2 linked regions of the Chitinophaga varians genome follow. The protein of the gene in region 1 binds, or shares a complex with, the protein of each later gene. Links are inferred from orthologs where the notes say so. Each region holds a gene or a part of one and is shown in the gene's direction. Other genes may lie near its edges.

What was found.
Region 2: the proteins of mnmG (region 1) and mnmE are in contact, whole or in part, in a solved structure (PDB 9HIP), measured with the Escherichia coli proteins. The link is inferred for Chitinophaga varians from one-to-one orthologs.

Annotation. Positions count from the first base shown.
Region 1 is NZ_JABAIA010000001.1:2,843,969-2,851,473, forward strand. The notes cover bases 2,213-5,140. They hold mnmG (tRNA uridine-5-carboxymethylaminomethyl(34) synthesis enzyme MnmG), read left to right. Parts: upstream 2,213-2,706; coding sequence 2,707-4,575; downstream 4,576-5,140. Other genes in these bases: HGH92_RS11595 (RNA polymerase sigma factor), read left to right, coding at 5,128-5,140. Also shown: more of HGH92_RS11595, read left to right, coding at 5,141-5,718; HGH92_RS11600 (outer membrane beta-barrel protein), read left to right, coding at 5,711-6,967; HGH92_RS11605 (hypothetical protein), read left to right, coding at 7,085-7,498; cls (cardiolipin synthase), read right to left, coding at 7,503-7,505. UniProt on the Escherichia coli protein: NAD-binding protein involved in the addition of a carboxymethylaminomethyl (cmnm) group at the wobble position (U34) of certain tRNAs, forming tRNA-cmnm(5)s(2)U34.
Region 2 is NZ_JABAIA010000005.1:6,123-13,696, forward strand. What follows is about bases 1,901-4,897. They hold mnmE (tRNA uridine-5-carboxymethylaminomethyl(34) synthesis GTPase MnmE), read left to right. Parts: upstream 1,901-2,707; coding sequence 2,708-4,087; downstream 4,088-4,897. Other genes in these bases: HGH92_RS33080 (energy transducer TonB), read left to right, coding at 1,901-2,606; HGH92_RS33090 (DJ-1/PfpI family protein), read right to left, coding at 4,165-4,897. In the rest of the region: HGH92_RS33065 (MotA/TolQ/ExbB proton channel family protein), read left to right, coding at 1-343; HGH92_RS33070 (ExbD/TolR family protein), read left to right, coding at 402-1,064; HGH92_RS33075 (ExbD/TolR family protein), read left to right, coding at 1,130-1,717; more of HGH92_RS33080, read left to right, coding at 1,770-1,900; more of HGH92_RS33090, read right to left, coding at 4,898-5,346; HGH92_RS33095 (GlxA family transcriptional regulator), read right to left, coding at 5,336-6,268; HGH92_RS33100 (SusC/RagA family TonB-linked outer membrane protein), read left to right, coding at 7,530-7,574. UniProt on the Escherichia coli protein: Exhibits a very high intrinsic GTPase hydrolysis rate. Involved in the addition of a carboxymethylaminomethyl (cmnm) group at the wobble position (U34) of certain tRNAs, forming tRNA-cmnm(5)s(2)U34.

The DNA of each region.
Region 1 (7,505 bases):
ATATCCATTCCGTTGAACTTTGTCCATTCCATTAAAACGGAGAGAAAAGCATTTTTGAAGTAGACGATTTCTATTTTTCAAACAAATATTACGGGACACCTAAAATGAGAAATTAAAGAGACATGACCCTGGTTTGCCATACTATGAACAGCTTCTCCCAGGGTTGGGGAATATGGCCGGTGATCCGGAAGGATAAGGACCTTTCACTGTTTTATAGCCTTTCACCAAAAAACGCAGTTGCCTGAATGTTCAGGTCGTCTACCTGTTTCGGCTGTAAACCGTCTGCATCCCCTGGATGCAGACGGTATTAACCGGCCTTCAGGGCATCCACAGGATTGCGCAGGGAAACACGGGCATTTTATGCGGATATCCGGCCCAGGGACATTAAAGCTGCATATGTGTTTTGAAAGTTGGCATCGGGAATCACATGCCATATCAATTCTCAATCGGATTGTTTTCTGTCGGAGGTAGTATTCCGGAATCTTCTCCTGATTACTACATGATGTTGATCTTACACGAGCCTGATTAATTCCGCCTCAGTTGGATATATCCTAAATGGGGAAAGTATTTATTCCCTGACCGGAGCTCCTGGGTTTAGTGGGGTAAAGGTATCTATGATTAATCCTGTATCCTTCGCAGAATGAAATACCATCAGAAAGGACCATTTCAGGCTGTTTTAAGGCCTTTTAGGTGTTTTGTGGCATAGTAGGGTGCGAGGGGCTCTTTTTTGCGCAAATAAGAGGGTTAATGGCGCTTTGGGGTTATTATTTCATAGGGAAGTGTTACGAATACAAAAGTGAAAAACCGTGTGTGTTTTTAGGCAAAGCGGTCAGGCAAAATTTGACGGGTAAATCTCTCCTTTTGACCCGGTAATTTTCTCCCTTTGAGATGCGGTGACAGGTGCTTGCTACCATGTTTTCCTGCGGTAAATTTTCCTGGTGATTTGAATACGGGTTTATAATGCCTGCTTCCCGGGAAAAGAGGTAACCTAGTATAAGTCACTTTCGCCTGCTCGTCTCTGAAGAGGCACAATTCAATGAACAAACTTTGATCATACACGGTTTTGCCTTTTTCCAGAAGTTAGCAGACGATGGGAGTATGCAGTATCTTGTTTTAGGAATATTTGGAGCTTTTTAATGGAAATACCTTTGATAGTTCTGGTCGGAGAATTGCTGTTTAAAAAGTTTTTGAAAGAATGTACCCTGCAAGCTAAAATTGATTTCATTCAGGACCTCACGGAGACGTTAACAAGAATGTGTTTTTCGACAACCCGTGCCTCCTGTTTTAGCATCGCCTTTTCTCCCTGGAGAGAGGTGTCTCCAATAACATGTTACTTTGGCGGATAGCGGGAATTTTTTGAATCGGTATTTACGAAGGAGATGAAGTCCGTTTCGCATTTTCAGTTTTGAGTATGCATGTAAGTGGTTTTTCTGTTTCGCATGTTTTCTGTTCTGTTTCTTCCGTTTTGGGATTGCCGACGAACAGGTTTTTATTTTAGAGGTTTTTTATTTAAGCATTTTCAGGACTGAGTATGCAGATAGGTGCTTTTCCCTTTTTGCAGGTTTTCAGGTCAGGCATCGTCCACGTTGGGATTGCTATCGATCAATTTTTTCTTTTAGAGCCTTTTAGTTTCGCATCTTCAGTTTTGAGTATGCAGGTGAGTGTTTTTCCCTTTTAGAGGTTTTCAGACCCGGCGCCATTCACTTAGTGGTTTTATTCTCAAATAGGTTTCCTGAGCAGGCTTTTCAGAAGCGGGGACTCCAATCTCCGGAAATACAGATAGGCTATTTTTCTTCGTTCCTACCGGGGGGAGGGGGATTTTTACTTATGCCTGGCCTGAGTTGTTCTCTCATAGTTTGTTCCATCGGTTAGTTTGAATAAATCCACGTGTCCTTGCCTAAGGAAGAAATAACCATTGTGATTCACAACGTTCCGGTGTGCCGGCCTTTGTACTTCCAGCTTCTCGGTGTTTCCGGATTACACTACATACTGTTCCTGATTTGATAATGTACTTGTAAAGACTTCTTCAAAGAAAGGGGGGAATACAAACAAAGGGACCGTATTTAAAACGCCTCTGGTTTGTCTACCCGGGTATCATAAAGCTACTTGTGGGTACTTTTTCCGTATTTTCCTCCGTCGGATACCAGATTTCCATCATCGAACACCGGGGATTACTGAAACCTTTTTGGGAGAAAAATTCATGGTATGTTCGTTTCCGCCGGGGAACTTTAGGTTATTTTCATTCACTCCTTTATCCCCAAATTTCAGCAACATTGGAGACACAGCTTCTTGTTGGCCTGTTTTATTTTGAACAGGGTACTTAAGGAGTACATTCAATTTTCCATAAGGTCCATAAAATGATCCTGAAGGAATCTGGTCTTTTCCAATGCTTTCAGCACCGTCTCAGAACGTTCTCTTTTCATTGGTTGTTTTCCGGCCTCAACTACCAGGTATCGTGTTTTATTAAGTTGGTCAGCTCTTCTTCTATCAGTTGAATAAAGAGGGGAATGCCAATTAAAACACCCCGGGTAGTAATCCCTTTCAATATCAGGATACCAGAGAACTATACTCGCAAATTCCTAAAAAAGGATTTGCCCCGAGGTTTGTCAGTGAAGCGTAATCACTCGAATGTTCCACGTGGAACATTCGAGTTTATCTCTGCAATGTGCCTTCTTCTCCGTAATTTTGCACTTTCTTAAATTTATTATGTTTCCATCATACGATATCATTGTGGTAGGCGCTGGCCATGCGGGGTGTGAAGCTGCCGCTGCTGCTGCCAATATGGGCTCCAAAGTTTTACTGGTGACCATGAACATGCAAACCATCGCACAGATGAGTTGCAACCCTGCTATGGGGGGAATTGCCAAAGGACAGATTGTAAGAGAAATAGATGCGCTCGGAGGATACTCCGGGATTGTAACAGACCAGTCCATGATCCAGTTCAGAATGCTGAACCGCTCTAAAGGACCGGCCATGTGGAGCCCCCGGGCACAGAGCGACCGCATGCTTTTCGCGGCAAAATGGCGTGAAGCACTGGAAAAAACACCGAATGTGGACTTCTACCAGGACATGGTAAAAGGCCTGCTTGTGAAAGATGGTCGCTGCTATGGTGTGGTAACCGGACTGGGGCATGAGATCAAAGCCAAGGCGGTAGTGCTCACAAACGGTACTTTCCTCAACGGCGTTATCCATATCGGAGATAAGCAGTTTGGCGGTGGCCGCGTTGCCGAAAAAGCAGCGACCGGTATTACCGAACAACTTATATCACTTGGCTTTGAAAGCGATCGCCTGAAAACAGGTACTCCTCCACGTATCGATGGCAGAAGCCTGGACTATTCCAAAATGGAAGAACAACTGGGCGATGAAGAAATCGTGGGCTTCTCTTATCTGGATATAGAAAAAATACAACCGGCAAAACAAAGAAGTTGCTGGATTACTTATACCAGCGATGCGGTACATGAAATGCTGCGTACCGGATTCGACAGGTCCCCCATGTTCCAGGGACGCATCCAGGGTACCGGTCCCCGCTATTGCCCGAGCATCGAAGATAAAATCAACCGCTTCGCGGAAAGGGAAAGACACCAGCTGTTCGTTGAACCGGAAGGCTGGGACACCGTGGAAATATATGTGAACGGTTTCTCTACCTCCCTGCCGGAAGATGTGCAAATGAAAGCGCTTCGCCTGGTGCCCGGCTTCGAAAATTGCCGGATGTTCCGCCCGGGATACGCCATTGAATATGACTTCTTCCCGCCTACACAATTACAGTTTTCTCTGGAAACCAAACAGGTGCAGAATCTTTTCTTCGCAGGTCAGATCAACGGCACCACCGGATACGAGGAAGCTGCCTGCCAGGGACTGATGGCCGGCATCAACGCACACCTGAAAGCCACTGAGCAAGATCCTTTTATCCTGAAAAGAAGTGAAGCTTATATAGGGGTACTGATTGACGATCTGATCAACAAAGGAACGGAAGAACCTTACCGTATGTTTACCTCCCGGGCCGAGTTCCGGACCCTGCTCCGCCAGGACAATGCCGACCTGCGACTGACAGAAAGAAGCTTTAAACTGGGCCTCGCGAAGGAAGACAGGATGGCTAAAGTGCAACAGAAAAAGGAGCAGGTGGAACAGGTTAAAAACATTCTGAAAGAACTTTCTATCGAACCGGAAGAAATCGGCGCTTTGCTGGAATCAAAATCATCTGCCGCCCTCACACAAAAACAACGGGCACACCAGATATTGCTCCGTCCGAACCTGGATATTTTCTCTATGAAAACATCCGTTCCAAAAATTGAACAGGCATTGGCCGGCTTTGGAAGAGAAGTACTGGAACAGGCAGAAATCCAGATCAAATACGATGTATACATTGAGAAGGAAAATGAACTGGTGAAAAAAATGAGCCAGCTCGAAGATCTGATCATTCCGGAGAATTTTGATTACAGTAAACTGGTGTCTCTCTCCACGGAAGCAAAACAGAAATTCACTAAAATCCGTCCACATACATTGGGACAAGCCAGCCGGATTAGCGGCGTTAATCCAAGCGATGTACAAATCCTGATGGTTTATATGGGAAGATAATTACCATAGAGATTTATTAAAATATCAAAGGGAGTATCCAACTGATACTCCCTTTCTTTTTTCAAAAGAATCACTATTTTTCTTCGTGAAAGATTGAAACAGGGAGAAACGGAAAATTGAACTTTGACTTTATTGAAAAAACTTCAGACTGGAAAAACCGCAAAAAAATAATTCGCGCAAAAAATATCTTTTGTCAAAGACAGTAAATTTCAAAAACGCTTCTAATATCCCAGAATCATTTTTGGGCTGTTTTTAGTTAAAAAATGAAATTTTAGAGTAAAAACCTGAAAAATCGACCTTCAGAAATGGGGTAAATTTCGCAAAACGCTTAGGAGTTGATAGAATGTACTCAAAAAAGAAGGTGGGCTGAAAATGGGCCTAAAAATGACTAAAAAACAAGGTCCGGTTTTTTTTAGGCTTAAGGCAACCATTTTTCTGTCGGCTTCGTATGCATAGAACGTCAACCGGTAATTTTTTGTGAGCACTCTCTTAAAAAATGATGGAACGACCAACATGTGGTTTTTTTAGCTAAAGAACAGGTAACGATCATTTGTGGAAGACCTGAACCAAATTCATACAATCATATCAGGCTGCTGTGAGAAAAATCGCGGCAGCCAGGAATTGCTGTACCGTAAATTTTTTGGGTACGCTTTGAGTATTTGTATGCGTTATGCTCCCAACCGGGAAGAAGCGATTGAAATTATGAATGATGGTTTTCTCAAAATTTTTCAGCGTATTTCCACCTTTGACAGCAGCCGTCCCTTTAAAGCGTGGCTGAGTAAAATTATGGTTAACACCGCTATCGATTTTCTACGCAGCAAAAAAAAGCTGGTGTTTACCGACCAGGCAGAACATTACCATGAGCTTGGAAAAGAGGATAACATAGTGGAAAAACTGTCTTATGATGAGCTGCTGATGCATGTGCAATCCCTGTCGCCCGCCTATCGGACCGTATTTAATCTCTATGTTATGGAAGGTTATCAGCATCATGAAATTGCTTTGCTATTGGGGATTTCCCAAGGCACTTCTAAATCCAATCTTTTTAAAGCAAAAAAAATACTACAGGAAAAAATTATTACCGCCGCTGGTAAAGGCACAACTGTCAATACCACCATTAACTTTGCTGTGCATAAAAATGAGTGACGATTTTGAAAATAGTATCCGTAACAAGCTGAATGAAGCTGACCATCCGTTTGACCCACAAGCCTGGGAAAAAATGGAATCGCTGCTGGATGGAGACAGGGACCGCAGGCCTGTGTTTATCTGGTGGTGGGCCGCTGCTGCTGCGTTGTTGCTGGTATTGGGCGTATGGTGGTTTATGCAGGATACAGACAGGCCCGGGCAAACGCAACCCATCGCCCAGGCAGATCATCAACCGGAAAAAAATATTCCTGGAAAAAAACTGTCTGAAAAAAATGCCGGTCATCTCCCGGAAAAGAAAGAAGATAATAATCATTCACCTGTAAATCAACTGCCGGCGCCGGCAATAACACAGCTCCCTTTCGATCAACAGAAAAAAGGAATGCCGAAAACGACAGGCGTTACTAAAACCAATACCACAGCGGATTTCCGGGAATATCAGTCACTACCTCCGTCACAGGATACAAATACCTCCACAACATCCCTGACGATAGCGCCATCAGAGCTGGCAGGCGAAAAAAAAGATAGTAACTATAACGGATATACGAAAATAAATGTTGATAACGGTAATTACTATACGAAAATAGATTCCACTGACGGTAAAGATGATTATAAAACCGTGTCAGTGGCTTACAAAGACAGTACAAAGACGTTAGTAAAAAGAAAGACCAAAAACTGGTACATCGGTCTTGTCCTCGGTCCCGATCTGACCGTGGCACCATCTTTTAAATACGGCAATGTCGGTTTCAATGCGGGCGTACTGGTACATTATTATTTCAACAAAAATCTCTTTGTTAACACAGGAGCGGTATACAGCAAAAAAATATACGGCGCCACGCCGAACGACTATCGCTCAGGAAATGTAAATACCCCCTGGGGCACACTGGAAAAGATAAATGCCGACTGTGACGTATTGGACATACCGATTAATATGAATTACACTTTCCTGTCGGTAAAAAGAAACAAAATCAGCGCTACACTCGGTTTTTCCAACTATTTTATGCTCAGGGAAAAATACGAGTACCTGTATGAGTACGGACCATCTAAGGAAACAACCATAAAGAACGAAAACCAGCATTACCTCTCCATTATAAATGCCGGTATTCTTTACCAACGCCCCGTTAGCCGTGGCCTGCTGCTGGGGGTACAGCCCTATGTCAAAATTCCGCTGAATGGGGTGGGATATGGACAGGTGAAATTATATTCCGCCGGAATGACCATTCATCTGACCTTCACCCGTAAGAAGCCCTGATATCGGAAAATCCGCTCCTGTCCGTAATAGCAGCTCAAAACAATCAGTTTCTTCCATTTGTTGTTATAGCAGATGGCACGTCATTTTCTGCGTGTCATCGTACCAAAAAATCTCTTTATGGCAAACAAACATGACGACAAAAAGAAGAAAAAAACAGGAGAGGAAGACCAGGAATTTCCGGGATATCCGCAATATCCTGCCAGCGAAGATATCATGAACAGGGAAAACCGGGACAATGAGGTGGACCTGAACATAGATGATCTGACACGTTCGTTCCGGCATAACAGTGAGCTGCCTGAGGAAAAGCAAAAAAGCCCGAAACGCAGCGATGAACAGGAGGAAACGTGGCGCAAGGACAAAACCGGCGAGGATCTTGATGTGCCAGGGTCCGAACTGGATGACGATGAAGAAGCCATTGGTGAAGAGGATGAAGAAAACAACCTGTACAGCCTCGGCGGAGACCGGCATCGTGACCTGGAAGAAGACAATGGTGAATTCCTCGAAGAAGAGGATGAGGACGATAAATACTAAGCAGCTA
Region 2 (7,574 bases), on another replicon or contig:
AAACGAAGTTGAAGAAACTACCGCTCTGGAACTGCCAATGATGGAAAAGAACCTGGTGTTCCTGTCTACCATTGCTTCCGTAGCAACCCTGCTGGGTCTGTTCGGTACAGTATTGGGTATGATCAAAGCGTTCTCTGCGATGTCTTCCGGTGGTGCACCAGACTCTGCACAGCTGGCGTTAGGTATCTCCGAGGCGTTGATCAACACCGCTCTGGGTATCGGTACTTCCGCTATCGCGATCATCATGTATAACTACTTTACTACCAACATCGATGGCATCACTTATGCTATTGACGAGTCCGGCTTTACTTTAACACAGAGCTTTGCTGCCAACCACAAATAATTTTGTGGAATTTAAGCGGTTTTGAATCTAATTAAAGTAAACCATAAAAAAAGTAAAGATGCCTAAAGTTAAAATGCCCAGGAAAAGCACGGCTATTGACATGACAGCAATGTGTGATGTGGCTTTTCTGCTCTTAACTTTCTTTATGCTGGCAACGAAGTTCAAACCGGACGAACCGGTAACGGTAGTTACCCCGTCTTCTATCAACACTACTCTTTTACCTGATTCTGATGTGTTATTATTCACAGTAGATAAGGACGGCAGGGTGTTTTTCAGCATGGACGGCCAGCCCAAAAGAAAAAAAATGATCGAGGACCTGAACTCACAGTTCAAGCTTGGTCTGTCTGACAAAGAAATGAAAAGCTTTGTCACCGGCGCCAGCGTTGGTACTCCGCTCAAAGACCTGAAAAATTACCTGTCTCTTTCTGAAGACGAGCGTAAGAAACAAGGTCTGGATAAGGGAATCCCTACTGATTCCGCTAACAATGAATTAAAGACCTGGATTGAGTACGGCATGGCTGCGCAGGAAGGTAGCATCAACAAGGTGAAATACTGTATCAAAGCAGACAACGCCACTCCTTATCCCAAGATCAAGGAAATTCTGGAAACGTTCAAACAGAAACATATCCAGAAGCTCAACCTGGTAACAAATCTGAAAGCAGCCCCTCAAGGTACTGCCGCATGGCAGGAAGAGCAGGCTGGCGGTAAGAAGAAAGAGTAGTAAACGGTAGCAATAACTTCCTGGCCTGGAAGGCTACTGATTTAAAAACGAAAAAAAGAGCTACTATGGCAGAAATGGATACCAGCAGTAGTGGTGGTGGGAAGAAACACGGTGGAACGAAATCGAAGAAACAATCTACACGCGTAGACATGACTCCGATGGTGGACCTGGGTTTTCTTCTGATTACCTTCTTCATGCTTACCACTACAATGAGCAAGCCCAAAACCATGGACTTGATCATGCCAAAAGATACCAAGGATGAGAAAGAGCAGAACAAAGTAAAAGAAAGTACTGCGCTGACCATCCTGTTGGGAAAAGATAACAGAGTATACTATTACGAAGGTTTGGCACAAGACCCGAATGCATCAGCAAATCCGGAATTCTTCAAAGCAAGTTCCTTTGCCAACAAAGGAGGTATCCGCGATGAGATCATCAAGAAAAGGGATGAAGTGTCCAAAATGAGGAATGCAAAAGGAGAACCAGAAGATGTGGTTGTCATCATCAAAGCTGACGACGACGCAACTTACGCCAACTTCGTGGACATTCTGGACGAGATGGCCATCAACCGCATACAGCGTTATGCGACTGTTGACATCAGCGACCAGGACAAAACATGGATCAAGCAGACAGAAGCTGCTAACGGTGTTAAATAGCTTTTGTGGAATTAATCAAATTTTTGCATCCATATAAAAATTACAATTAACAATGGATTCAGCTAAAGTCTTAAAGTCCGATTTTCTTGATATCCTGTTTGAAGGCAGGAACAAGGATTATGGGGCTTATGATCTGAGGAGAAAGTATAACGCGCGGGTGCGGAATGCCATTCTGGGTACCGTGTCTTTGTTCGTCGTGTTCTTCCTGGCTTATATCATCACCAACTACGTAAAAGCTTCTGAAGGTGACAACAACAAGAAGCCGGTGATCCAGGAGATCAAGATGGAAGACGTGAAACTTCCGGATGATCCGAAAACGCCGCCACCGCCTCCTCCGCCGCCGGCACCACCGCCGCCGGTTAAACCTTCAGTGCAGTTCACTCCTCCGGTGATCAAGAAAGATAACGAAGTACCACCGGACGAAGAACCGCCAAAACAGGCAGATATTAAAGAAAAATCCATCAGCACTAAAACTGTGGAAGGTGACCCGAACGGTATCGATGCGGGCCTGCTGGAAGACAGTAAAGGTACTGGTGTGGTAGAAGCGCCACCTGCTCCTGCAAAAGAAGAGATCTTCACTTTCGTAGAGCAGCCTCCTACCTTCCCGGGTGGTGAGGACGCACTGGCCAAATACCTGAGCAAAAACATCCGTTACCCACGCGTTGCGCAGGAAAACGGCATCTCCGGTACTGTATTCGTACAGTTCGTAGTTGACTCAGAAGGTAACATCAAAGATGTGAAAACAGTAGGCGCTGCAAAAGGTGGCGGTCTGGAAGAAGAAGCTGTCCGCGTGGTAAGAACCATGCCTAAATGGAAAGCTGGTAAGCAAAACGGCCGCCAGGTTTCTGTACAGTTCAACCTCCCGATCCGCTTTACACTGCAAGAGTAGTACTGCTTCGAGATATTACACAAAAGCCCCGTTTCAAGCTACTTGAAACGGGGCTTTTGATTTTTAGTACCTTTGCCTTTCGTAAAAAAACTCGTACCGGTATGCTGGGAAAATTAACAGGATTTGATGACACCATTGTGGCAGTCGCCACCGCGCCGGGACTTGGCGCTATCGCCGTTATCAGGCTTAGCGGCAGTCAGGCATTTCCTATCTGCAACACCCTCTTCCCTGGTAAAGACCTGCTGCTGCAGGCCAGCCATACCCTCCATTTCGGCAGCCTCGTACATAACGGTCACGTGATCGATGAAGTAGTGGTCAGCCTCTATAAAGGGCCCCGTTCCTATACCGGAGAAGATGTTATAGAGATCTCCTGCCACGGTTCGCCCTATATACAACAACAAATCATCGAAGCCACCATCGCAGCAGGCGCCCGTCTCGCCAAACCCGGCGAGTTTACCCAGCGCGCCTTCCTCAACGGGAAACTGGACCTCACACAGGCCGAGTCCGTAGCCGACCTGATCGCCAGCAATTCCGCTGCCTCCCATCAGACAGCGATGCAGCAGATGCGCGGCGGCTTCTCCAAAGAATTGCACACCCTTCGCGAACAACTCATCACCTTCTCTGCGCTTATTGAACTGGAGCTGGACTTCAGCCAGGAAGATGTGGAATTTGCCGACAGGACCCGCCTGTATGAACTGGTGACCAACGCCGCCACCACTATCCGCCATCTCATCGACTCCTTCCGTATGGGCAACGTCATCAAAAATGGCGTCAACACCGCTATCGTTGGGAAACCTAACGCCGGCAAATCGACCTTGCTCAATACACTTCTTAATGAGAACAGGGCCATCGTCAGCGATATCGCCGGTACCACCCGCGACACCATCGAGGAAGTCCTCAATATCGACGGCATCCTCTTCCGCCTTATCGATACCGCCGGTATCCGCGACAGCGCCGATACCATCGAAACCATCGGCGTACAAAAAACCATGGAGAAAATCCGTGAAGCCGGTGTGGTAGTCTACCTCTTCGACGTCAACGAACTCTCCGCCGAAGATATCCGGCAACAGGTGCAGTCTTTCGAAGCAGACAATATCAACTTCCTCCTCGTCGGCAATAAAACTGATGTCACCGGAGAAGCCGCTACCCGCGCCAAATTCGACGGCCTTCCCATCCTTTTTATCTCCGCCAAAAACCATGAACATATCCAGGACCTGAAAGATAAACTGGTGCAGAAAGTGATGGCAGGCGATATCAATACAGAAGATACCATCATCACCAATGCCCGGCACCATGCCGCCTTGCAGGAAGTGCAACAGTCACTGCTGGATGTGAAAAACGGGATGGACAACGGGCTGCCAGGAGACCTGCTGGCACTGGACATACGACGCGCACTTCATTATCTTGGTGAAATCACCGGGGAAGTGACGAATGAAGACAGGCTGGATTATATTTTCAGTAAGTTTTGTATCGGAAAGTAACTACCTTCCTTCATTTGTTTTTCTTTCTTTATAATGTGCTATGACGGCGGGTGTTACTTGTCCCATACGTTAAGAACTCAATTATAATCGAGCAAACGTTTCACCACGTCGGTGTAACTGTACCCATATTGCCGGTTAATCCGGTCCAGACAAGCGTCAATAATATACAAAGGCTGCTGCCGGTCATAACTGACCACTACCGAACGATCAACTAAAGACGTGATTTTCGCTGGAAGTTTATCCGGGTTTAAAACATGGAGTTCATCCGGATGAAATTTATCCAGACTGGTAGTGGGTAATAACGTGAGCCCATAGGCTGTGGTAATACTACTTTTCAACGCTACACTTTCCAGCGATTTAGGAAAGGTCCGGTTATACGTATCTAATATTGCAGCCAGCTCCAGCTCATTTGCACCATCCTGTAATAATACTCCGACCTGTCTGTTCTTTCCAAACAGAACTTTTCTGCCGATGGTTATTTTATTACTGAAACTAATGGGAATACTCTTATGTGCCATTTGTTCAGCAGGCGGGGCGTGGTGGATTAACTGGCTTACCCGTAACATCGTTTGACGACCGAAAAGGGTGTCAATGATGGACAACGCGCCGTCAGTAGCGTTAGAGACCCCCGCAGTGCTGTATAAGTTTCCGCTATGAGTTACCCGAATATTGTTAACCCATAACGGCTTATCATATTGCTTTCGGATAGCATTGAAATCAGATGCATGGGCAGTAAGCGGCTTACCATCATAAATACCGGTGGCCGCCGCTGTCAACGCGCCATCGCAAACAGAAAGCATGATCGTGGTATCATGATAATGTTTTTTGATCCAATTAATAATCGCTGGATTTTGATGGCGGGCATCCATCGCAGACAAATTAGGAATAACGATCACCCGGGCATTGATGCCGGTGGAATCGAATTCATCGAAGGAAAAATGAGGCAGGAGAAAAAGCCCCTTTCGCATGATAATCGGCTCTTTTTTGGGGGCGACAACATACACATTTAACATCCCGGTGGCGCTGAACAGGTAATATGGTGCCATCAGGTCGAAGATCTCAGTTCCCTCATTATCTGCGATAAGTAATACAGTCTTTTTGGTGGAGTCAAAGCCCGGACGTTGGTCGCTGAAAGTGGAAGGACCATTAAATGTTTTCCATCTCGTAAACTCCCGGACAGGGGCACAGGCGTGAAAAAGCCAGATCGTGGTCATAGCAGTAATCAGGAGGATGCAGTAAGTCACTTTATTATTTTTCACTTTTGCGATGTTTTTTTTGTATTCTTTGTAATTGCCGGGCAGATTTGAATCCGCATTCCGAGGCTATTTTAGTCATGGTGTATTCAGGATTATTACGAAGGGTGAGCGCTTTTTCGAGCCGAAGACGGGTAAGATATTCGTTGATTGTTATGCCTGTGGCTTCTTTAAAAATCCTGGTGAGGTTTCTGGGGCTGCTGTTAAAAAGGTCTGACAACCGCTCTACTGTCAGGGACTGGTCCAGATGGCTGATCATATAATCCTGCAGCTGGTGAATCTTTGGGTTGATGTGATTCCTGTAATCCAGGTAGACGTGCTGTTGGCTATGTTTAGCGCCTCTACGGTGATATATCACTAATCCCCTGGAGACCTGATTAGCCAGTAATGGCCCCTGCCATTCTTCCAGGATGGACAAGGCCATATCAATTCCGGAGCTGATGCCCGCACTGGTATAGATATTTCCGCTTTTGACGAACAACACATTGGTCAGTACACGGGCTTTAGGGAACATGTTTTGCAGGAGGTCCGTGCTCCTCCAGTGAGTGGTACAGTCACGGCCGTCCAGTAATCCGGCGCTGCCCAGGATGAAGGCCGCATTGCATACCGAGCAGATATTAACCTCCCGGGCGGCACAATCGCTTAGCCAGCGAAAGAAGGAAGCTTCAATGTCAGGGCGTCTTTTCAGGCCTTCAAAATAGAACCCGGGAATGAAAAGAAAATCACCTTTCCCCAGTATCGCTTTCCGGTAATTCCTGATTTTTCCCAAAGGCAACCCCACGGCGGTATCGTGTTGCTGGTCTATAGCATAAAATGCTATGTCAATTTCAACGCCCATCAGACTAGCTTCCCTGAATACCTGGGCGGGCCCCGCCAGATCTAAGAGCTCCACAAGCGGAGGCAGGATAAAAGCAATTTTTTTAGTCATCTCACAAAAGTAGTCTTGTTACACTTTCCGTAAAGGACAATGATGCGTCATATTGAGCCATGCCTGAATGGCGAAGCAAACCGCGACCGGGTTCTGTCCGGGGGGAATGCTTATCTGCAAAAAGGCGATAACATTTCCGCAAAAAACAGGCAGTAAAAATGTGTCGGCCTGAAACCTCCATTCCCAAGTGCGAAACGTTGATAGGAATGCGTCCATCATAGGCTGCTTTCGGTGACTTTTGCACACCTGAAAGCTGATGTAAATCCCTGAAAAAACTAATAGAGGACCATGCCTGGTTTCTACAGGCGTGGCCCATTTTTTTGAATGCTTCCCACCATACCAGGTGTATAGACCATATTAATGATTTTATTTTGATAAAAATCAATTCTATATTGACCTCTTTCCAAAAAAATTGGTTGAAAATTACGTCACGTAAAAAACTTTATATAGGTTTGAGAAAGAAGTGAAAGAGCATTCGGAGCAAAGTAAAAAAGTGACTCACTTTTTTTTTAATTTTTTAGCTAAAACGTTTAACTAAAGAGCGAAAAAACGTTTAGCATATTTCGTCCAGCGCGAAGGAACCTACAACATTTACTTCCTAAACAATAAACTCAACTAAGATCAGCAGAAATTTGAAAGATCGGACTGCCTTTAAGTAATCAACCAGAGTTATCACTAAATCAGTTTTTTATCAATCACTTGTTATTCCAGGTATATGCACGTTAAAATGTTTTTATCGTCAGGTAGCGTTGGTGAGCAGTAAGTAATGTCTTTCAGGCACGGCACCTTTATCCCGTATATCAAAACAGCCGGACATGGGCTACGGAGGTTGAAATAGCGCATAGCTACCGCTTTTGCAAGAAAGTATGGACCAAAAAAAGAGCACCGGTTTCACAAAAGAGCACTCCAATAGATCCAGTCATATCAACGGGATTAAAATTGCCCGGGAGAACGGGTAATACCCTTTATCCGGCGGGGAAGCCAGTTTCGCCTGAATGCCTTAATGCACTATCTCTATTTCTCTGCCTACCGTCAGTATCATCAGCACTGTATGTTTGATATGATAGGTTTTGACCACATCGATCGCTGATTGATGTAACGGATGCCTGCGCCCGCAACCGGCAGATCTCTATGCTTGATATTATACTAAAACCATTTCTATTCAATTCTAAAAAATAAGATGATGCAGTCAACCAAAAGATGTCTTTTGCTTTTTATGCTTTTTTGCATAGGGAGCATGTTTGCCTATGGGCAAGGAAAAATGGCGGTTTCAGGTACGATCAAGGACGCCACCGGCAACGTTCTT